4 regions of the Simiduia curdlanivorans genome follow, and region 2 is predicted to be linked to each of the others. Evidence: predicted binding sites of a transcription regulator. Region 2 holds the regulator's gene; each other region holds the start of a gene.
What was found. Region 2 encodes sigma-54, which starts transcription at its own class of promoters, with help from an activator protein. Its sites were predicted from a motif close to TGGCACANNNNTTGCNNT; they were not measured.

Region 1: a site for sigma-54 is predicted at 3,903-3,920, ahead of QWY82_RS19810 (BON domain-containing protein). Genes of this name have one in related genera too.
Region 3: a site for sigma-54 is predicted at 2,232-2,249, ahead of QWY82_RS05735 (ammonium transporter). Genes of this name have one in related genera too.
Region 4: a site for sigma-54 is predicted at 2,485-2,502, ahead of flgA (flagellar basal body P-ring formation chaperone FlgA). Genes of this name have one in related genera too.

Annotation. Positions count from the first base shown of each region.
Region 1 is NZ_JAUFQG010000006.1:1,342,404-1,348,206, reverse strand. Features, by position in the region: gene QWY82_RS19835 (LacI family DNA-binding transcriptional regulator) at 1-277, shown strand, start outside; gene QWY82_RS19830 (AI-2E family transporter) at 416-1,552, opposite strand; gene QWY82_RS19825 (hypothetical protein) at 1,549-1,854, opposite strand; gene QWY82_RS19820 (hypothetical protein) at 1,829-2,260, opposite strand; gene QWY82_RS19815 (DUF883 C-terminal domain-containing protein) at 2,263-2,574, opposite strand; gene QWY82_RS19810 (BON domain-containing protein) at 3,180-3,794, opposite strand; gene QWY82_RS19805 (phospholipase D-like domain-containing protein) at 4,084-5,496, shown strand; gene QWY82_RS19800 (PLDc N-terminal domain-containing protein) at 5,582-5,770, opposite strand.
Region 2 is NZ_JAUFQG010000004.1:1,989,441-1,995,243, forward strand. Features, by position in the region: gene QWY82_RS08855 (trimeric intracellular cation channel family protein) at 1-550, opposite strand, end outside; gene yjgA (ribosome biogenesis factor YjgA) at 543-1,076, opposite strand; gene QWY82_RS08865 (HPr family phosphocarrier protein) at 1,172-1,441, opposite strand; gene rapZ (RNase adapter RapZ) at 1,449-2,348, opposite strand; gene ptsN (PTS IIA-like nitrogen regulatory protein PtsN) at 2,364-2,825, opposite strand; gene hpf (ribosome hibernation-promoting factor, HPF/YfiA family) at 2,830-3,120, opposite strand; gene QWY82_RS08885 (RNA polymerase factor sigma-54) at 3,231-4,775, opposite strand; gene lptB (LPS export ABC transporter ATP-binding protein) at 4,913-5,638, opposite strand; gene lptA (lipopolysaccharide transport periplasmic protein LptA) at 5,640-5,803, opposite strand, start outside.
Region 3 is NZ_JAUFQG010000004.1:1,250,220-1,256,022, forward strand. Features, by position in the region: gene QWY82_RS05730 (PhoH family protein) at 1-699, shown strand, start outside; gene QWY82_RS05735 (ammonium transporter) at 874-2,085, opposite strand; gene QWY82_RS05740 (TrmH family RNA methyltransferase) at 2,317-2,835, shown strand; gene QWY82_RS05745 (DP-EP family protein) at 2,908-3,408, shown strand; gene QWY82_RS05750 (serine/threonine-protein kinase) at 3,389-5,803, opposite strand, start outside.
Region 4 is NZ_JAUFQG010000006.1:87,514-93,316, reverse strand. Features, by position in the region: gene QWY82_RS14295 (flagellar regulator YcgR PilZN domain-containing protein) at 1-513, opposite strand, end outside; gene QWY82_RS14290 (flagella synthesis protein FlgN) at 519-998, opposite strand; gene flgM (flagellar biosynthesis anti-sigma factor FlgM) at 1,070-1,366, opposite strand; gene flgA (flagellar basal body P-ring formation chaperone FlgA) at 1,671-2,381, opposite strand; gene QWY82_RS14275 (chemotaxis protein CheV) at 2,597-3,547, shown strand; gene QWY82_RS14270 (CheR family methyltransferase) at 3,611-4,453, shown strand; gene flgB (flagellar basal body rod protein FlgB) at 4,698-5,102, shown strand; gene flgC (flagellar basal body rod protein FlgC) at 5,105-5,539, shown strand; gene QWY82_RS14255 (flagellar hook assembly protein FlgD) at 5,554-5,803, shown strand, end outside.

The DNA of each region.
Region 1 (5,803 bases), on a different contig from region 2:
CGCCATCTTTGCTGCTTCAGATTTAATCGCCATTGGTGCGCTGCGCGCGCTGCAAAAAAGTGGCGTGAAAGTGGGCACCGATGTTTCCGTGGTGGGCTTCGATGATATTCAATCCGCTGCCTACATCACGCCATCGCTCACCACAGTGCGCCAAGATACCAATGTGGCGGGCGAAATGCTGGTGGAAAATCTGCTCAGTATTGTTGCTGGTGAACAGGTGGAATCGACATTGCTACAACCAAAATTAATAGTCCGAGAATCCTGCGGGTCAAACTGACATCTCGCCACTTTCGCCTTGTTCAGCTGTGGTGAATTAAGGTTTGGCGTACCCGCAATAATCCCAACTAAAAGATATCGGTGCTCGCTTAGGCAATGGGTCGAGTAGTCTACCCGCAGGCACGGGGCTGCTGCCCGACTATTGGCTCTGAAAAATCAAACCATAATTAGATTCAGAACTTAGGTTTTCACAGAGTATTTTAACGCAAGCTAAAATGGGGGCGGCCATTAGCGCACCGGCAACGCCCCACAGCCATGTCCAGAACACTACCGCTAGAAAAACCATGGTGGGCGATAGAGACATTCTGTAACCAACAATGGAAGGGGTAATCAACTGTCCTTCGAGGGCGGTTAATACCAAGAAGCCCATTGGTGCGGCCAAAGCCATGACGAGCGAGTCAAAGCTGGTGAGGCCCACCAAAGCCAGTAGCCCCAGTGTAATCAGCGGCCCAACATAGGGCGCAAAATTGAGCAACCCTGCAACCATCCCCCATAGCAAGGGGTTTGGAAAATCGATACTCCACAGCAGGGTGCTGGTCGCTAACGCGAGCATTAAATTGACAAGGGCGATGGTGGCCAAATAGGTGGAAAGCTGTTGCCGAACTTGAGCGGTAATGCGCATCAGTTGCCTGCGCATTGACCAGTCGCTACCGAAGCGCCCCGCCTGGCGAACCATGGAACCGCGCGAGGCTAATAAAAAATAGGTTAATACCACAACAATTAGCATGGTGCCGGATAAGGCGGGTAAATCATCGGTCAGCAAGTTTTGCATCCAGGTGTTGTCTTGCACAGATACAACGATGGGTTGATCTGTCGACCCTTGTGCAAGTTTTGCAACTTGCTCGCCGGCGCGCTTTAGCTCGGCTAGTGGTTCGTGCACAAGGTTCAATTTAGATTTAAGCATCGCCGTTTTTTGTGGCATTTTTTCCAACCATTTTGCTGCTGGCTCGGCGAGGAATTGACCGATCAAATAAATATTACCTAGCAAGAGCGCAACCACTAACGCGGCGCTAAGCGGGTTGGGCAGGTTAAATTTTCCAGCCCAGCGCACCAAGGGCGAGAGTAATAGCGACAAGAGCCAAGCCAAAGTAATGGGAAATAGAATGGACTTGCCGTAATAGAGCCCCGCAACCGATGTGACAAGTGCGATTGGAATGAGGCAGGCGCAGATAATTTGCTGGTTTTTCGTATTGGTCCAAGCAGACTGGCGCGCGGTGGTGGCCGGTGCAACGGTGCTGCATTCTGGGGCTGAGTTGTGTTCTGGAATGCTAGTCATGAGTCATTCGCTGGCGTTGCTGCGACTTCGTCAGCATCTGCCAGTGCGCCCAATATTTGCGTTATGAAACTGAGTTTAAGGGTCGACAGGAAACCGCTGCTTTTTGTCGAGCTGTCGGCCAGTAGGTCGGAAGCGACGCCGCCGGCAAATAGTCCTGCCAAGGTGGCCGGTTTAACCAAGCATGCCTCAGTGGTTTCTATCACATCATTTTTGGCAAGGCTTAATTCATAGCGACTAATGCTTAGCTGTAATTTGGCGGCGTCGAGTGCTGCCATTTCACGTTTTAGCAGTTGGTTTAACATGCGTGATCTCCCCAATCGCAAGGCTATGTTGAAAGCCGATTTTTCCGACCAGCCGACGGCTTAATCGCCAAAGCAAAGTGATTGCCGATAATTGGCACAGGCCAAAAAAGCAGAGGCCCCAGAGCCAATGGTTGAGCCATATGGCCACGCCGTAGGACAGCGCGGCGAAGCCTGCAAACCAAGTCATAGCCAATAGTGCGCCCAGCGCCACTAATGCCACAAAGGACAAGGCTAAAGCTGACAAGGATAATTGCCATTCGGCTTTTAATAGTGCCAGACGCGCGTTAATAAATTGCGTTAGTGCGGCGCCCAGAGCATCAATACTTGGCCCTAGGCGCACATCGTCTAACGTCTCACCTTCGCTGCGGTGTTGTGCATTGAAAGTATCCGACTTGCTGTTAAGCATGACTATTTACGACGCAGAAATGCGCTAACGAGAGCGCCGGTTGCGAAGGCGATGCCGGCGGTTGTCCAAGGGTTGTTCTTGGCGAAATCCTGCACGTCGGCGGCTGCCTTGTTAGCCACTTTTTTTGCTTGCTCGGTTTTTTCGCCAATGGTCTCCGAAGAGGAGGCTGCAGTGCTGCGTACTTTTTGCTCCGCGATGGCGGCTTGATCGGCTAACTTATCGACCGCGTTGTGGCCCTGCTCGCGCGCGACATCCGCTACGGGTGAGCCGAAGCTGCCATTTGAACTGCTAGCGGTTGCTTTTGATGTAGCCATGGTATTCTCCTTTAATTTACCAGTGGGTGCTATTACACTTTCATTTCCACAAATAGTGTTGCACGAGCTGTGCCAACTTTTTTTAGTGTGTTTTCTCAGCCATTGTCTTGTAATTTGCGTTCATTTCTTTGCCTAATCGGTATAACGCCTTCTTTGTGTTTCCTTGGTTACAATTGTTTTTACAAAATTTGAAAATAGTACAAAGCTGTTTGTTCAGTGTTTAATGGGACGTGTCGGCGGTGTATCTATTTTTCCAATAGAGGTGAAAATGCCGACCACAAGCCACAAGCCACAAGCCACAAGCCACAAGCCACAAGCTACAAGCTACAAGCTACAAGAAGGAAACGGAAAGGGGAAGAGACGCTGCGCTGAGTATTTACCCCTAGTAGAATAAAAGCAGAAAGCTCTACGCGATTTAAACCTGGGCGGTCGTGAGTCTAAACTGGCTCTGCATCGCATAATCAACGGTGCCAGGTAAATAAGGTAAATAGGGTAGAAAGGGTAGGTAGCCTAGATAGGGTTATAGCTGGGTGCTTATCTATGATTGGATGCATCAAGTGATGCGAGCATGCGGGGTTGCATTGCGCAACCCCAAGTAACACGAATTAACTTTTTACAACTTTAAGGTGGTTTTCCACACGCTTGACGTCATCGACATTTTCCGCGATTCGCCCGGCTAAATCTTTAGCGGCATCGCTCGACACATCGCCCTCCAGCACGACAACCTTATTTTCAGTGTCGACGTCTATGTCAAATCCGGACACATGTTCGCTGGCCAATAGTTTCATTTTTACTTCGGCGGCGATGGTGGCGTCTTTAACGGCCTGAACGAACTTACCGTCTTGCTGCTGACGCTCGCTCTTTGTGGTTTTTTGCTTGGCATCGGGCTTGATCTCAAGGCGATTCTCTACCTTGTCGATACCTTCAACGCTCAAGGCGACCTGTTCAGCCAAGTCTTTTTCTATGTCGCTAGACACCGAGCCCACTAAATAGGCGGTATTTTTTCCAACTTCCACATCAATTTCAAACGGGTTTAAATGCTCGTTAAACAATACGGCTGCTTCAATTTTACCTTCGCGCCAGCCGTTACTAAAGTATACCGACGACTCGGATGTCATGCCCTTACCCTCATCCGTACCAGCAACGGCGATACTTGGGATAGACGCTGCCATCGCCACGCCGAGGGTCAATGTACCAATCGTTTTCGTTAGCTTGTTCATAGGATACTCCTTGGGTTTAATTCGACCATTCGGCCGGTTCCGTACTTTCTCTAGTGCTGTGAGCGGCAAGCGCCCGAGCGGTAGATATCAATACGTTGCACAAGGTGTTTAGCGAATAGTGTGCCAAGCCTGCAATCTCTTGAATTTAGCGGGTTTGGCATCCTGTGCTCGGCTGCATTTGCATGAATTTCAAGACTTTCGTGTATTTGTTGCCAGCTTTGAAAAAATTACACCGCGGCTTTGCTATAGTCGGGCTTGCTTATCTATTTCACACATTACGAGAAAGTAAATGACGCTAACTGTATCGCTCGGCGTACCTTTTTTACTTCTGCACATTTTTTTGGCAGGTTTTAGTTTTTCCCATCTTTTGCTGCGCAAGGAAGATCTGCGCTCCGCGTTCGCGTGGTTAATCGTTATTGCTGGCTTGCCGTTCTTGGGGTCACTCGTTTATTGGATCTTTGGCATCAATCGCATTTCCCGGCGCGCCCATAAACTCATGGCTAATAGGTATGCGCTATTCGCCAGAGAGAGCGACGATCAACTCGATTTGGTTGATGCGAGCTGGCAGCCGCAGGCGTTAGCTATGCAGAAGCTGAGTGGGCGCTTACTCTGTACCAGCCGCCAGATTGAACATTTCCATACTGGCGATCAAGCCTATCCCGCGATGCTCAATGCCATAGCGAAGGCGAAAAGCAGTATTTACGCCTGCTTTTATAATTTTGACGGCGACGGTGAAAGCTGGAGGTTTATCGAGGCTATTGGCGCCGCTCAGCAGCGGGGGCTTGATGTGCGGGTGGTGCTCGATGGGCTTGGCGTGTTTGCCAGTCAAGCAGATGCTGTGGCTGGCTTTAGATCGGCGGGCGTAGCGTGTGAATTGTTTAACCCGCCCAAGCTGTTGCCGCCGCGCATTCATATTAACTTGCGCAACCACAGGAAACTGTTGGTTATCGATCAGGCTCAAGCGTTTACTGGCGGAATGAATATTGTCAACGGCAATGTCAGTACCGATGCGCGCGCCGCTTCGATCGACGAGTTTTTTGCCGTAGAGGGCCGGATTGTCAGGCAGCTGCTGGCGTCTTTCTTGGCCGACTGGTCATTTAGTGGCGGCGAGCTTGAGGATAATATCGCGCTACCTGAATTCAGTGATGAGGCTGGCGTTTTGTGTCGGGCAATCGAAGATGGCCCCGACAAATCAGAACACCTAGGTTTGATGGCTTTAGTGGGGGCCTGCACCCTCGCGAAAGAAAAGATTCGGCTGGTTAGCCCGTATTTTATTCCGCCTGAGCCCTTGGTTACGGCAATTCAATTGGCGGCATTGAGAGGGGTAGAAGTACAGATTTTGATTCCGCAAGCGCCTGACCATCGCCTCATGGGTTGGGCCTGTGAGCATGCACTAGGTCGACTTTTACGCCCTGGCATACAGGTTTTTCAAATGCCGCCGCCATTTATGCATTCGAAGCTTTACGTTTTTGATAGCTACTATTGTTTGTTTGGTTCGTCTAACTTGGATGCTCGGAGTTTAAAGTTAAACTTCGAAATGCTAGTTGAGATTTACGACCAGAAGTTTACCAAGTCCATGGCAGAGCACATCGATAAGCTGGTTGATCAAGCGATACCGTTAACCCTCTCGCAGTTGCGGGAAAGATCGCTTTGGCTGCGGTTGCGAGCGGCGATGACAACGCTTTTCGCTCCCTATCTTTAACTGCGATTGTCCTTTACCGCTAATGGCCTTCAATAGCTGGCTGCACCTAAGGCTAAAAAATCAGTGCAGCGCCAACTGTGCAGATTTAGCCTGCTGTTGCTTTTGGTCCGGCAAAAAACCAAATGATCAAGCCTAATAGCGGTAGAAAGAGCACGAGTAGTACCCAGAGTAGTTTTGCCCCCATCGTGACTTTCGACTGAGCAATGTTCAAAATTGCCCAGATATCGCCGATAAATATTAACAGGCCAAGTAAGCCGGTAATTTGAATATCCATATTGCTTCCCGTTCAAAAATGTATTTTCGTGGG
Region 2 (5,803 bases):
CGCCGATAAAGCCTAGGCAGATGCTTAATGACGAGTCTAGCTGCAGATGATTTGCGATGAGAAACACGAGCGAACCCGTCACGCTCGCCGAGACGTAAATTTCAGGTTCCAAAATAACCGGCATTTGGTCGAGCATAACGTCGCGAATCACACCGCCGAAGGAGGCGGTTATCATGGCCATGGCGATAGCGACTAGCCAGGAGTCGTTCCACGCGAGTGACGTGTGAGTTGCCATCACGCTAAACAGGGCCATACCGGCGGCGTCCATCCACACCAGCGCGCGGTGTTTTGACGCTATATAGTGGGCAATAAAGTAGGTGAGCGCCGAGGCGATCACGCACACATAAAGATAAATCGGTTCGGCTAACCAAAACACTTGAGGTTTATTGAGTATTAGATCTCTTATGGTGCCGCCACCAATGCCGGTGACTACACCCAGAAGGATAAAGCTCATGATATCTTGCTGTTTCTCTGCCGCCGCTAGGGCGCCAGAGATAGCAAAAACTGCGCAGCCTAAAATGCCGGTAAAAAAGATGATTTCACTAAACAAGGCTGCTAGACACGATGGTGTCGCGTATCGCACGAAAGACTTTGCGTGCAGCAGCAGGCGGCTTGCTGCGCTCGAGTTCGGACTTTGCCGTGCGCACTAGTTGCCTTAGTTGCTGTCGGTCAGCTTGAGGGTAGTCCAACATAAACTCGTTGATAGCGTCGTCGCCATCGGCAATAAACCGATCGCGCCAACGCTCGGCTAGGTGTTGTTGCAAAACGTGTTGTTCTGAAACTTGCATTAAGCCTTGGTAAGCTGCTGCGATGGCTTCGTGATCGGCTTCGCGCATCAGTCGCCCAATAAACTGCATGTGCCGGCGTTTTGCGCTGTTGGTTTTGATGCGACCCATTTCTACGATAGCCAGTTGCAACGTTTCCGGCAGCGGAATCTTGCTCAGCTGATCCTTATTGAGATCACATAGCTTAGCCCCAAGCTGCTGTAGCGCTGTGGCCTCGTTTTTGATTTGGGTTCGACTTTTTGGGAGTTCTTCGCCGTCGAGCAGGTCGTCAGCTGGGTCGTGATTTGCCATGATAATATCCAAAATTCTTGCTCGGCCCTTCCATCAGGTGCGGGCGGTTGCGTCTCGGCCCGCATGGTACCCAACTCGGGGTTAAAGCGACAGCGTTACTCGCCTTCGCCGAAGTAGTCGTTGATCAGAGCGGTGATGGCGTCCATGGCTTCCTGCTCATCGTCGCCGTCGGTTCTTAGGTTGAGCTGTGTGCCTTTGGCCGCGGCTAGCAGCATGAGCGACATAACACTTTTGCCGTCTACCATTCTCTCGCCGATGCCCGCTTGAATTTTGCAGCCAAAACGTGCGCACAAGGTCGCCATTTTTGCCGCCGCACGGGCGTGCAGGCCTAGCTTGTTGATAATCTCTATTTGGGTTTCAATCACGCTACGCCTAGCCCTTTGTGCCGGTTAATTCTCGATGCCTAAGTTGTAGTTTAGAGTTTTTTCCCGCCAGTGCTTTATAAAGTTCTTCGGCCATATAAACCGATCGGTGTTGGCCACCAGTGCAGCCAATAGCGATGGTCATGTAGCTGCGGTTGCTTTGTTCAAATTTTGGCAGCCAGCGCGTTAAGTGCGCCAGAATATCGCTGCGCATTAGGCGCGTGTCTTCTTGTTCTTCTAAAAAATCCGCCACCGGCTGATCTTGCCCCGTTAGGGCCCTCAAGTGGGGTTTCCAGTAAGGATTGGGTAGGCAGCGCACGTCAAATACGAAATCGGCGTCTACCGGCACCCCGCGCTTAAAGCCAAAGGACACCAGTTGCACGGACATACTGGTATCGGCGTTCAAGCTGACGCGGTTTTTGACCAGGTCGCGCAGTTGATGCAGGGTGAGGGTGGTTGTGTCGATGACTAGATCGGCTAAATCGACGATGGGTTGCAGTAGCTCGCGCTCTTTTACCGTCGCCTCTTTTAGGCTGACCCCTTCTTTACTAAGTGGGTGCTTGCGCCGCGTTTCGCTAAAGCGCTGAATCAGTACCGGTGATCGGGCATCTAAAAACATGACCTCGATCCGTATACCCTTGGCATTGGCGTCGGCCACCAATTGTGGAAACTTGGGCAGTTCCTGCCAAGCATTGCGAGCATCGACGCTGATCGCAAATAGAGAATTGGGTGTTGGATCTGATACTAATTGATGTACCAGCTCGGGTAGTAAGCGCAAAGGCAGATTATCGACACAGTTAAATCCTAAATCTTCGAGCACGTGCAGGGCGGTACTCTTGCCTGCTCCGGAGCGGCCACTGACGATAATTAAGCGCGGTGATTGTTTGACCGTACTTTTATCCGTATTCATGTTGACAGAATCCCTTTATTGCGTGGCAAGGTATGCGCTTACCCTACTATAGAGTAGATCGCTTGTCTCAGCCGTTCTCAGTGCCGCGCGGAATTCTTCCTGTTGAAATAATTCGGCCAGTTTTGCCAATGTTTGTAAGTGCTCGCTACTGGCTTCTTCCGGCACCATAAGGGTAAATATGACGTCGACCGGCGCACCGTCGATGGCATCGAAGTCGATCGGGCTGGAGAGCACAACCAAAGCGCCAATAGTGCTTTCACAGCTGGCGACTCGACAGTGTGGGATAGCAATTCCATGACCTAAGCCCGTGCTACCCAGTTTTTCACGCGCGATTAAGCTGCGAAATAGTGTATCGGCATCTAGGCTGGGTATATCAGTGGCGATGATGTTGGCGATCGTCTCAAGCACGCGCTTTTTACTGACGCCCTCTACACCGTGTTGTACACGGCGAGGGGCTAGAAGGGTTTCAAACTGCATAGGGTTATCGATGGCTTCGGAGTTTTTCTTTGTGTTTAATTAGTTGGCGATCTAGCTTATCAGAGAGCAGGTCTATGGCTGCATAGAGATCCTGAGACTCTGAATCAGCGAAAAATTCAGCGCCACTGACGTGTACTGTCGCTTCCGCCTTTTGCTGTAGTTTATCAACACTTAGTATGGTGTTGATACTGGTTATTCGGTCGTGGTGTCGCTCGAGCTTTTCCAGCTTTGCATGGACGTAATCTTTTATGGCGTCGGTCAGGTCTAGGTGGTGTCCGCTGATATTTATTTGCATTCGGCTGCTCCTTTGTGTCGCTGCTTTTGCTGTCAACTGCCCTTTTTTGGTGCAAACCCCAAAGCTGGGCGCCTAAAACTAGGGTGTAGCGGTGTTGCTTGATCTAGCGTTTAGATCAATCTCTTGCGTTCATTGGATGCTGCAATGCCCAATGACTCTCGGTATTTAGCGATAGTTCTGCGCGCTACCTGAATGCCTTGCTCTTCAAGCAGGGTGGTGATTTTACTGTCGCTTAAGGGTTTTTTCGGATTCTCAGCCGCCACCAGCTTCTTAATAATGGCGCGAATCGCGGTGGATGAGCACTCTCCACCCGCATCCGTGCTGACGTGGCTGGAGAAAAAGTATTTCAGCTCGAAGATGCCCCGCGGGGTGTGCATATACTTTTGTGTGGTAACGCGGGAGATGGTGGACTCGTGCATGCCAACTTCTTCTGCAATGTCGTGCAGTACCATAGGGCGCATGGCCTCGGGGCCGGATTCAAAAAAGCCCATTTGCTTTTCGACGATGCAACTGGCGACCTTGAGCAGGGTTTCGTTGCGGCTTTGCAGGCTCTTGAGGAACCAGCGCGCCTCTTGCAAATGGTCGCGCATGAAGTTGTTATCTGGGCTGGTATCTGCCCGTTTGACGAGCGAGGCGTAACCAGCGTTAATGCGTATTTTAGGCGCTATGTCTGGGTTAAGTTCCACTAACCAGCGATCCTGCTTCTTACTGACAAAGACATCTGGAACAACATATTCAGTATCGGCCTGTGCGATTTGTTCGCCGGGGCGCGGGTTTAGGGTTTGAATTAACCCGATTACCTCTGCCAGCTCAGCTTCTTTAAGTTTACAGCGCCGCATCAGTTGCTTGTAATCGCGATTGCCTAACAGCGCTAAATGATCCTTAACAATAAGCTTAGCAGCATCTAGGAAAGGTGTAGTAGTTGGCAGTGTTCGCAGTTGGATAAGTAGGCACTCGGCCAAGTCTTGGCCGGCGACACCGACCGGGTCAAACTGTTGAATGCGATGGAGAACCGCTAACACTTCGTCCAGTTCAACCGGGTCTTCGAGCATTTCCTGTTCTTGATTGAGGCCCTCGGCTATGTCGCCGATGGGGTTGCCCAGCATGCCGCTCGGTTCGATATCGTCGATGATCGATAGGGCGATGACTCTGTCCCTGTCGCTCATGGGGGTTAAATTGAGCTGCCACAGCAGGTGTTCCTGCAGGCTTTCGCCGGTGCTATCGCCGCGCTCGTAATCGCGGTCTTCGTCGCTGCCTGAACCGCTGCTGGCTGGGCCGGAGGTGTAGATGTCGTCCCAGTTGGTGTCGACCGGCAGGTCGTCGGGTATGTCGTTGTTCCAGTCACTATCCATCTCATTGGACTGGTTGTTATCGGGTGAAGTTTCCGGCGTGTTTAATTCTTGTAGGTTGGTTTCGGTAGATTCTTTGGCACTGTTAAATTCTGGGTCGCTAGGTTCGCTGACATCGCTACTGGCCTCTGTGTCCTGTGCCCCGTCTTCGCCCTCTGATATTTCGAGCATGGGGTTGGATTCTAGCGCCTCCTGAATTTCCGCTTGCAAATCCAAGGTGGACAACTGCAGCAGCCGGATGGCCTGCTGCAACTGCGGCGTCATGGTCAGTTGTTGACCTAGCTTGAGCTGTAGTGATGGCTTCATGGTTTGATGACTAACATCCTTTAAGGTAGTGCCTCGCAACTTCGCCGAGGTATGGTCTTAGTGTAGTCATCCGTCAGGGCTCAGGCAATATTGACAAGCAAGCTCCATGCCTTTATGAGCCGTAGGGTAAATTAAAATTAGAGAGTGAATTGATCACCTAAATAAACCTCGCGGACTCGCTGGTTGGCTAGCACAGTATTGGCGTCGCCTTCTGCGATGATATGCCCCTCGCTGACGATATAGGCTTTCTCGCAGATACTGAGAGTTTCGCGCACATTGTGATCGGTAATAAGCACGCCTATACCGCGTTCTTTGAGGTGTTTGATGATGTTTTTAATGTCGCCCACGGAAATTGGGTCTACCCCAGCAAAGGGCTCGTCCAGCAAAATAAACTGCGGCTCAGTGGCCAATGCCCGTGCAATTTCTACGCGTCGTCGCTCGCCGCCAGAAAGTGCCATGCCTAGGCTGTCTCGAATATGGGTGATGTGAAATTCTTCGAGCAATGCTTCCATGCGTGCGAGGCGTTGCTTGCGGTTGAGCTCCTTGCGCGTCTCCAGTATGGCGAGAATATTGTTGGCCACGGTGAGCTTGCGAAATACGGACGCTTCTTGGGGTAGATAGCCGATACCGGCGCGCGCGCGGCCGTGGATGGGCATGCCCGTCAGGTTTTTATCGTCGATTAATACGCGCCCGGCGTCATTTTCCACCAGGCCCGCAATCATGTAAAAACAGGTGGTTTTGCCTGCCCCATTGGGGCCGAGTAGGCCGACGATTTGACCGCTGTTGACCTCCATGGACACATCGATAACGACACGCCGACCCTTGTAACTTTTGGCCAAATTTAATGCACTTAATTTAGCCATGCTATTCCTTCGCGTCGCTGTTTTTTTTCTGGGGTTGAAGAATCATTTTTACCCGGGAATTATTACTGTCTCGGCTGCCGGCTTCCACCAGCGCGAGATGAATGTCGTAGTTAATAATATCGCCCGTCACGATGGAGCCGTCTTGTTCAACTTGCGCGTTTTCAG
Region 3 (5,803 bases), 740 kb from region 2:
GAGCTCAACGCTCACTACAACACCACCGACACAGCCTACTCAACTCAGCGCTCCAATCAGCCACTCAAAGCTCGAACGCCCGCCCAGCAAACCTACATTAACGCCATCAAAAATAATGCGCTCACCTTTGGTATTGGCCCAGCCGGTACCGGAAAGAGTTACTGCGCCGGCGCCTTGGCCGCGCAGGCTTTAGAGTCAGGCGAAGTAGAGCGCATCATTATTACCCGTCCTGCCGTTGAAGCCGGTGAAAATCTTGGCTTTTTGCCCGGTGGGCTGGATGAAAAGTTTGCTGTCTATATCGACGCCTTCCGCGACATTCTCAATGAGCGCTTGGGCTCTGGCACGGTAGATTACTGCTTGCGTCACGGCCGAATTGTGGCAGCACCGCTGGCCTTTATGCGCGGAAAAACCTTCGACGAAAAAACCTTTGTAATCTTAGATGAAGCGCAAAACACCAGCCTCGCGCAAATGAAAATGTTTTTAACCCGCATTGGTGAGCGCTGTAAGGTGGTTATTAATGGCGATATCAAGCAGAGCGATATTCGTGGTAAGAGCGGCCTAGCCGACGCGGTCAATCGCTTGCAGGGTGTCAACAATGTGTTCGTACATGAATTCGAACGCGCTGATATTGTGCGCAGTGGTTTAGTGCGGGAAATTATCGAGCTCTACGAGCCAGATGAAACCGAAGTGGAAATGTAGTCGAGCCGGGTCTGCAGCGATTTGATTCTCGCTTTGAATTTAACTGAGTTCAAAAGTAGCTTTAAATTAGTTCCTAAGTAAATCTAGCCAGCTGTAAACCTAACGTTAGACCGGCGATAACTTGGTGAAAATAAAAAAGGGGAAGCTCTGCTTCCCCTTTTTGCGCGCTCTTAATTAATCGTGCGAGGTTGCGCCGATTTTATGGATAGACAGATCCGCGCCATTGAACTCGTCCTCTTCGCTAAGGCGAATGCCGGAGACTAGATCGACGGCTTTGTACACCAGATAGCCGCCGACCAGCGCGATAGATATACCGAGTAGCGTGCCGACTAGCTGAGATAAAAAGCTAACACCGCCAAGGCCACCGAAAGACTCAAGGCCGAAAATACCGGCGGCTATACCGCCCCATGCGCCACACACGCCGTGTAGTGGCCAAACGCCTAACACATCATCCACCTTGTGCCAGCGGTTTTGAATGAAGGTAAACAGTAATACAAAAATGCCGCCGGCCACAGCGCCGGTGAGCAGGGCGCCGATGGGATGCATTAAATCCGAGCCAGCGCAAATAGCTACAAGGCCGGCGAGTGGGCCGTTGTGAATAAAGCCGGGGTCTTTTTTACCCACAATCATCGCCACCAAAGTGCCGCCGACCATGGCCATCAAGCTGTTCACCGCCACTAAACCGCTGATGCCCTCCAAGGTTTGTGCGGACATGACGTTAAAGCCAAACCAGCCGATGCATAAAATCCAGGCGCCAAGGGCTAAGAAGGGAATGTTTGACGGCGCAAACGCAACCACATTGCCATTGCGCACGCGGCCGTTGCGAGTGCCTAAAATAATGATCGCGGCTAAGGCGATCCACCCACCCACCGCATGCACGACAACGCTGCCGGCGAAATCGTGGAAGGGGTTGCCGAACTGCTGGGTGAGCCAATCTTGCACGCCGTAATTACCGCCCCAAATCATGCCTTCGAACAGCGGGTAGACCAAGCCAACCACGCAAGCTGCCGCAATTAACATGGGGTAAAATTTCGCGCGCTCGGCCACGCCACCGGAAATGATCGCGGGAATGGCGGCGGCGAAGGTTAATAGAAAAAAGAATTTCACTAATTCGTAACCATTATTTTGTGCCAGCGCCGTGGCCGAGGCAAAGAAGTGGGTGTCGTAGGCGACGTAATAGCCGACGAAAAAGTAAACCAGCGCCGAAACGCCAAAATCCGTTAGAATTTTTACCAAGGCATTAACTTGGTTTTTCTGTCGAACCGTGCCCACCTCTAAAAAGGCGAAACCAGCGTGCATGGCAAATACCATGATGGCGCCGAGTAAAATAAAATAGGTGTTGGCACTTGAAACTAAAGTTTCTACGGCACTGTTAAGTGACTCCATTTGCGTCTCCTGCGGTCTAGTTTGGTGCGGTTTTCAAAGTAGGCACAAAGTTGGTGCTTTTGTGGCGTAGTTGAACCTGCATAGTTTTATTTTATCTTATTGATTTTTAAGTGTTTTCTGTGGCGATAGCCAAATGCGAACATAATAGAGCAAAAAAAATGCCAACCTGCACCAAATTGGCGCGTCTCGCCCGTCAACGTGCAGCCTTACTCATCCGTTCAGCGTGAGCCTATGTACCCAGATTCAGACCAACAGCTCGGCCATCAAGATCATCACCCCGTCGCACAGCGGCGCTCGATCTCCGTGGTCATCCAAAACTTTGCGGCGCCGGCCAATGTGGGCGCCGTGTTTCGCAGTGCCGATGCCTTTGGGGTGGCCTGCGTCTACCTCTGCGGCGATACCGTAGCGCCGCCCAACACCAAACTGCGTCGGCTTTCGCGCGCCGCAGAGAAGTACGTGCCTTATAAAGTGGTGGCAGATGCGGTGGCGTTAGTGCAGCAATTAAAAGCGCAGGGGCTGCAAATTATCAGTTTGGAAATTACCGCCAATAGCTTGCCCTTGGCGGATGCGCGCTTAACGGAGCAACCGCTGTGTTTAATTCTGGGCACCGAAGACGAAGGTGTTGCGCCTGAGTTGCTGGCCCTGTCTGACTTGGTGCTTCATATCCCCATGAGTGGCTACAACTCGTCGCTCAATGTGGGCAGTGCCTGTGCGGTGGCGCTTTACGAATTGACCCATAAAGCTAGCTAGCTCTGGGCGAGACGCGCGAGCTGTGGCACACTCGGGCGGCATGTAAATTTTACAACAAAGGAGTGATGTTTTATGGCTAGCTTAGCTGTGATAGACCCTATCAATGTACCCGTTGGCGGTATCGCCACACTGCAACTGCAATTAGTACCACCCTTTAAAAATACCGACCCTGGGCGCCCAGAAAATTGGAGCATCTTGAATGAGGCGGGCGAAGTGGTTGATCCGAATAGTTTGAGGATCGTGTTCAGCTCTGATTCCTGTTCATTTCAGCGTATGCGTGAGCGCGCAATTATTATGGTCACGCTCACTACGGCGGGCTCTGATAAGGATGATCGCTTCAAGTTTTTTGGCAATGGACTTGAATATGCCGAAGATAAAGAAGATGTGAATGACGATGTGACAACGGATTTGACCAAAGATGGTCAGACGCTTGTGTTCACTATCCAAAATCAAGGTGGCGTTGAGTCGACGGTTGATTTTGGCTTTTTAGTGTCGCGGAAAAATCGTCAAACGGGCGAGCTTCATATATTTGAGGGGCCTGATCCAATATTGATTATTGAGCGCCCTCGATAACAGGTGCTGCTTCGGTGCATGGGGATTTTGCTTGTGCATCGAAGAATAGTGTTTGAAAACGCTCATCGATACATAAAGCATTAAACCAAGGAAAATTATACCATCCAATGTGATAGCCCATTTCAAGGCTGCTATGAACTCTGATCATTGCGTTGTCTATGTCCTTTTTGGCAGAAAAGTAGAGGGCTTCGGCATATATTAAATCTGCATTCTCCGGCTCTAGTTTTTTTGCCTCTTCTAAGTCTTTATGCGCTTCTACCAGATCGCCTAGATGAACACGTATAGTCCCTTGTAGTATGAGGCTTGAAAGGTCTGATACATCTTTTGAGTATTTCAAACTCATGTTTAGGTGGTTTTCAGCTTCTTTTATTTTATTTTGTGCAAGATATATTTCCCCTAGTGTGTGCTGCTTCTTTGGGTCAAAGGGTGCAAGATCGACTGATGCTATTGCGCTTTGCGTGGCAGCGCTGAGGTTGCCACTAAGAAAATACGCTATTGAAAGATTGTTCAAGTCATTTGGATGCGATGAGTTTTTTGCTATTTTTTTATATGCCTCCGCTGCAGTTTTAAACTCTCCCCGTATCATGGAAATCGCCGCGAGAAAGCTATTAGTTTTTCTATGTTCAGGATTCAATTCTAGTCCATTGCGCAAAGTGGTAATCGATTCATTCAATTTTCCCTGAGCATATTGGCAGTAGGCAATAGAGTAGTAAATGTCAATGGATTTTCGAGATGCAAGTAGTTGAGAAAATAATTCTTCTGCCCTAGAAAAATCATTTTGATCCAGCGCTAATTTCGCTTTAAAGCGATAATAAGTGTCGTATTGATTAAATTTTTTTAATTCTTCTATTTTTGTATTGGCAGCGTCTAGTTGCTTTAATGCTGCTAGCATTAATATTTCCAGCTCGATGCTTACTTCCGGATCGATCAAGTTTTGATTGTCTCGAAGTATGTCAGAAGACTTTCTAAGGAAAGTTCCGTCGTTAGTTACATCGTAGTGTGATATTGCTGCATCAACCAGTAGCCTGTATCCAGGAATGAATGCGGGATTATTTTTTAACTCATCAATCAATTCGAAAAAATCTTCCGAAGATAGTGAGCTCGTAGTGTCGTATTTTTCGGCGATTTCCAAATAAATTGAATAACTTTTCTCATTTAAAAGTTCACGATATTGCGCTGTGCTATCGAACAGTTTTAAGGTGTTGTGCCAAGTGGTAAAATAGGCGTCTTGTGTGGAGGACGTATGAACCGCCCAAGATTTACGTTGGGCTACGTTCCAATTCGGCGCCGTTAGCCTTTCAATCGTAATGTTGCAGCGGGTACCTTGGCAGCTAAGCTCGGATCGTATAATCGAATCTGCACCCGTTTGATCGCCAATAGTGGCTAAGGCATCTGTTTCATTCCATTCGCTCTGATCGATAAGCTCGGTGCTATTGGTGCTTAATAGCGCCGACCGCATGGTATCGAGCACCGTGAATGCGATCGTCTTGTTGTCCAAATCGGACGTTACGACAGGTTTTAGTACCGCAACATGTTGTTTGCCTTCAAGCGACAGCGATGCGACTAGTGCGAGAGAGCCAGCGGCGATGAATACCAGTGTGGTTATTATTATGGCATTTAGGGAGCTTGTGTTTTTCCGATTTGTTTCAATCAACACCGTTTCAACCTTCTTCACCGGCAAGGGCTTAAAGGCGACTGCCATGTTTGCGGCAGTGGGCCGGCTCTTCGCCTTTTTTTGCAAGCTCTGTTCAATGATCTCTGCGACCTCTTGGCCGCGCTCATCGCTTTCTACATTGAATTTAAAAGGCGCAGGAGCTCTGTACAAGATACTGTGCAGCAGCGTATCTGTGTCGCTGGTGTCGCCAAAAGGGTGATGCCCGCACAGCAAGCTATAGGCCAAAATACCAAAGGAAAACACATCGCTTGCAGTGGTTAAATCTTCACCAACTGCTTGCTCGGGGGACAGTGAGCCAGGGCTGCCAACAAATTCGCCCGGCAAAACTTGGCTGTCGTGAATGTTGGTGTGCTTGGGCTGGGCTTGGTGCCGTGCGATGCCGAAATCCATGATTTTTACCGCGCCGTCTGCGGCAATCATGATGTTTTCGGGTTTCAGGTCTCGGTGAATAATGCCCTTGGCGTGGGCGCAGGCTAAGCCTTCGGCAATTTGCTTCAGCCAATCGAGCCGCTGATCGAAATCTATGGCGTCTGAATGCAGCTCGTCACTATTAAGTATGTCCAATAGCGTTCGGCCACACACATATTCCATCACCAGCGCGGGCACGCCATGCCAGTCGATAAGATCGTAAATTTGGACAATATTGGTGTGGTTAATCTGAGCTAAGAGTTTGGCTTCTTCCTGAACCGCTTCTACCCAGTGTTCGTTAGCGCGGTTTTG
Region 4 (5,803 bases), on a different contig from region 2:
TGGCATAATAGGTGGGCGTACGAACCTGTCGAATTCAACCGCAAGCCCGTCCGCAGAGATATCGACAATGACGCCTTCAAGAGGCTCGGCTCTATCTTTCCCTTTAAGCTGGATGGTGGTGAGTGGTGCGGTTAAATTCACCCTGAAGGCGGCGCGTCTTTGCCGGTGCATCAGCTCGCTGGGAAAGGCGAGCTGAATAGCGTCACTATCGCGGCTGATCGCCATAATGGAGAAAAGCCCGCTCACTTGTACGCCACCGTAACTCGCACGCAATAACAACGTTTGGCCTGGCGCGAGTTGAGCTTGTAGCGCTGAATCACTGAGTTGATCGATGTACAGGGTGTGGCTATCTAGCTCAGTCTCAAGCACCAAGCTGCTGCCGATGTTTTTACTGCCGGCAAGTGTCACGGTAAGGAGACTTCTTTGTAGCTGCAGCGCCCTGAGGGTCCGGTAGATATCCTCAGCATCGTTTAGGTGCTGCGCCTCGAGTGCTTCTTCATGATCAACAGGCATGATTACTAGGCCTGGGCATAGGTTAAATTGCGCTTTGCGGCGCTATGGCTGCCTTTTCGGTTGTACAGTTCTTGATTATTTTCCACTTGCCCACGCAACACGCCCGTGAGTTTTGCAAGCACCCGCTGGCTTCGGGTCAACAGCTTGCCGTTGGTTTCATTTTCTTGTTTACAGGCCTTAATTTGTTGCTCCAAGGCGCGCCATTGTTGGAGTAATTTTTCATCTCTACAGCGCCCTAACAAGAGCATCCAATTCTGCTGATTGTGGGCGAGTTTTTGTTCCGTGAGAATGGCAAAGCGTTTATTCGCACCCTGCGCAAGATTGACCAGTTCTTGATTTTTGCGCTCAATGATTGTTGCCAGCAATTGGGTATCTCGACTGCCTAAGGCATCTGATTCCTGCTGCAGTAGCGCGAAAAGTGCGTTAGCCGCATTTAATTCTTGTTGGACAGTTTGAGCAATTTTGAAGGGGAGTGGGGTGGCCATGTCAGTTCCTCATTGCGCCTAGTAATACCTAAGCGCAGCAAGAACTATGCCTACAGAAGAAAAGTCATCGCTTAAATGCCTTCACTGGCAAGCATTTTTTCGGCAATGCTATTGGCATTGATTTGATAGCTGCCGTCGGCGATAGCGGCGCGCAAGGCGGCCACCTTGTCTTCGTTGACGGCGGGCGCTGCGGCAATATTGTCTTCGAGGCGCTTCAGGCTATGGGCTTGGTCGCTCAATTGGACGCTATCCAATTTTGGGGCATCAGTTTTACCTGCTTTGCCGCTCTCGCCTTCGGGCTTTTGGCTAGCGCGTTGGCTTTGTTGGCTGCTAAGGCCCGTTAGCCCAGCTTTGGGATCAATAATCATATGAACCTCTCGTACCCTTTTTTAACCCTAAATGTAAACGCTGGATCTGATTCACGGCGCCACGAAATATTATGCAATATTGCGTAAACCGTGGCTCCTACTGGCTTCTGGACTCGAAGCTCTCATATAAATCAACCTTTCTTGCTCGGTTATCGGCAGGCCAACCTAGATCTTTAGTGGAAATTAACCGTTATTTTTACCGCCGGCGCGACGGGCGTCAGCTCAGGGCGCGATTTTAACCTAGGTTGTCGGCAGATAAGGTTAAAATCCGGCGCATCCAATAGCCGCGCTACCTTATAGCCCTTTACAAAGGCACTTCAACAAGGCCTTCAGCGATAACTTTAGCCCGAACTTTTCGGTTTGAGCGGTTGTTGGTAACCGATATATGTTCGCCAACGCGGCCATTTCCGAGTGCCGTGCCGGGGGTTATCACCCGGAGGCTACCCAGTAGCGCCGCAACCTGGACCGCGTCGCCCTTGCGAATCACTAATGGTTCAATCAAATCTTGGCTTCTCACCACTTGATGCGGCCGTATGGCGCGGCGTGCTTCAAGCCCTTCGGCATCCTCAATGCTGAGCAAGCTACCTTTGCGGATGCTGGCAATATTGGTGCGGGCTAAGGTTAAGCTGCTTTCGTCGATAACTTGCCCACGGGCGATACTGGTATTGGCGGTAACGGCGTTACCCCATATCTCGATAGTGGCTGAGACATAGAGCGACCAGGGTGTGTGGCCAGCGCATTTCACTTGTGCCGTTGCGTTGCCCCCGCTAGCGGGCAGGTTTTGCGTGTCCACCGTCAATTGTTTGTCACACTGATGGAATTTAAGGCGATTGTCGGGTGCGTTGACGGTAATTTTAATATCGTAGTTCGGGTAGAGCCCCAAGTAATGGCTTGCCAGTGCGGTATCGACCGTTTTAGCAATATTGTCGATAGGGTGCCAGCGCTCTTCGCCACCACTAGGGCTTGACGTAAAGAGGATAAAGAGCGCGCTTAATAGACCTAACAATAATTTCACGAATTTATGACCTATGCTTGCTAAACACTCAAGGAGTTTGTCTTTATGCCGACAACAACTCGAGACGACAGTAATTTGGCGTATTCGGGTTTATATAAGGCTGAGTGCAACATGTATGCCGTTGTGCGCAATTGAGTTATATGAACTATGTTTATAGCGGTACTGATACACAGACACCACACTGACACCACAACAAGAATTGGTCGGGGGCCGTAATGGCAGGCGTTTTAGACAGCGTTAATCAACGAACCCAGCTAGTCGGCCAGAACCGGCTAGAGCTGTTGCTGTTTCGCCTAGCGGGAAAGCAGCTGTATGGCATCAACGTTTTCAAGGTAAAGGAAGTTTTGCAGTGCCCGCCACTGAATGAAATACCTAAGCGCCACCCGGTGGTTCGGGGTGTTGCACATATTCGCGGCGGCACCATTTCGATTATGGATATGAACTTGGCAACAGGTCATGGCCCGTTAAAAAACCTCGAAAACTGTTTCGTTATTATCACAGAATACAATCGCTCAACTCAGGGCTTTTTAGTGAGCAAGGTTGAGCGAATTGTCAATATGAATTGGGAGCACATTCATCCACCACCAAAGGGCTCCGGTCACGAAAACTACCTCACAGCCGTCACTGAGGTAGAGGGGCAGCTGGTAGAGATTATCGATGTCGAAAAAATATTGGCAGAGGTCTCACCTATTAGCGAAGAAATTACGGCCGGTGTGATTGAGGATGGTATCGCCGAGCGGGTGGTGCAGAAACATGTGCTTATTGTCGATGACTCCACGATTGCCCGTAAGCAAATCCAACGGGTTATTGAATCTATGGGGCTGCAAACAACGCTATGTAAAGACGGCCGCGAGGCGCTGGAGTTTCTGCAGAGCTTGATCGAGGCAGGGAAAACCGTGACTCAGGAATTGCTGTTGGTGATTTCTGATATCGAAATGCCGGAAATGGATGGCTATACTTTTACGGCCGAAGTGCGTGGCAACCCCGCGTTAAAGGATCTACATATTATCCTGCATACTTCATTGAGCGGCGTATTTAATCAGGCAATGGTTAAAAAAGTAGGCGCAGATGATTTCCTCGCTAAATTTCACCCCGACGACCTGGCGCGGCGTGTTAATGAGCGAGTGAAGTCAATGTGCGGTGAAAGTATGTTGGATGAAGAATAAACCTGTTGGTCATTAACGTAGAATAACAGCGCTGCCGGGTTAAACTGTCAGCGCTGTTTCCACATGAGTATTATTGGCTTGTCTCAAACCTTTTTAGATTCCGCGCACTTTACCAAGTTTCGTGATTTCTTACACGATGCTTGCGGTATTTACCTAGCCGAAAGTAAACAGTATTTGGTCACAACACGTATCAGCCCCTTGCTTTCGCACCACAACTTTAAAGACTTGGGTGAACTGGTTCAGGAACTTGAGCGCAATAAATATTCGCCCTTGCGCGATATTGTTATCGATGCCATGACCACCAATGAAACCTTTTGGTTTCGCGATACTTATCCCTTTGAAATGTTGAAAAGCCATATTTTTCCGGAGCTCGCTGGGCAAAAAAGCAGTATCAATATTTGGTCTGCTGCCTGTAGTTCGGGCCAAGAGCCCTTATCCATAAGCATGGCGGTGGAAGAGTATCAGCGTCTTAGTCCGAAGAAATTAGTAAACGTCAATATAACTGGCACGGACTTGTCGCCCAGCATGTTAAAAATTGCCAAGGCTGCTACCTACGATCAAATGTCGGTTATGCGCGGCTTGTCGGTGGAACGGTTAAATGCGTTTTTTGACCAGCTAGGGGAAGATAGCTGGCGTGCTAAGGCGCAGGTTAGCCGTCGAATTAATTACCGTACGCTGAATTTACAAGACAGCTACGGCGGCCTAGGCAGTTTCGATATTATCTTTTGCCGCAATGTGCTGATCTATTTTAACAATGAGTTAAAGCTCGATATATTGAAACGAATACACCGCAACTTAAACCCGGGCGGCGTACTTTTCTTAGGTGCTTCCGAGGGCCTGGCCGGGGCATCCGAGTTTTTTGAAATGGTACACTGCAACCCTGGTATCCTGTACCGGGCAAAATGATGCCATACAGCGTGATTAGCCAGCGGTAATAAGTTGCCGCTTAGCCCAAACTTACTCCCCTCAGCAATAAGTCATTGGTTGCCTTTTTCTAATTAAATCAGTTACTTGATACGTGTGTCAGCCGTTGGCACAGCTGTTGCATTCTTATTAGAGTGTTAAAGCGAAGGCGTAACAGGCAAGACACTATTGGAGTGTTCGACCCTATCTACAGCCGATTGAAAGCAAAGATAGAGCAGAGGGCGTTATGGCGATTAGTTTTCAACAAGCAACCGGATTTTTTGAAACCACTCTTGCGCTAAAAGCAAGTCGTGCAGAGCTGCTTGCCAATAATTTAGCCAATGCCGATACACCCCAATTCAAGGCCCGTGATTTCGACTTTAAGGCGGCTTTGTCGCGAGAGTTGTCCGGTCAAAAGCGCTCAACTTTTGAGCTGGAAAACACCCAGGCCCGTCATATCGAAGGTCAAACAATCACCAGCTTAAACGATCTGCTTTATCGCACACCCATCCAGCCGTCAGTTGATGGCAATACGGTGGAAGAGCAAATAGAACACAGCGCCTACATGAAAAATGCACTGGGCTTTCAGGCGAGTTTCACCATGCTAAACGGCAAATTCAAAGGCCTAATGACGGCAATTCGGGGAGAGTAATCGTGTCTTTAGATTCCATATTTTCAATTGCAGGTTCGGGCCTTAACGCACAAAGCCTTAGGCTTAATACCACGGCCAGTAATATGGCCAATGCCGAGTCGGCCAGTTCGAGTATCGACCAAACTTACCGCGCCAGGCATCCCGTATTTACCACGGCTTTTAACCAAGCCAATGGCAAGTTGTTAATGGGCTCACCTAGTGAAGTAGAGGGTGGCGTGCAGGTGTTAGGTATTGTCGAGAGCGATGCCCCGCTGCAGCAACGCTATGAGCCCAATCACCCCTTGGCAAATGAAGAGGGCTACGTCTTCTACCCCAACGTTAATGTGGTTGAAGAAATGGCCAATATGATTTCCGCGTCGAGAAGCTTCCAAACCAATGTGGAAGTCATGAACTCCGCGAAGCAGATGATGCAACGCGTATTAACGATTGGTCAGTAGGTGAGGGCAGCGCTATGAGCAGTATCAGTGATGTTGGCAGTGTTTTAGATCACCTGAACATTGGATCAAAAAATACCGACAAGCCAAAAAGCAATGAGTTGGGTCAGGCTGAATTTCTCGAGCTGCTAATGGTCAAGATGCAGAATCAAGACCCATTGAGCCCTCAAGACGACACGGCATTTATTGCCGAGTTGGCGCAATTTAGTGAGCTGGAGGAGATAGAAAAATTGAATTCTAACTTTTCTAATTTCTCATCGGCCATGA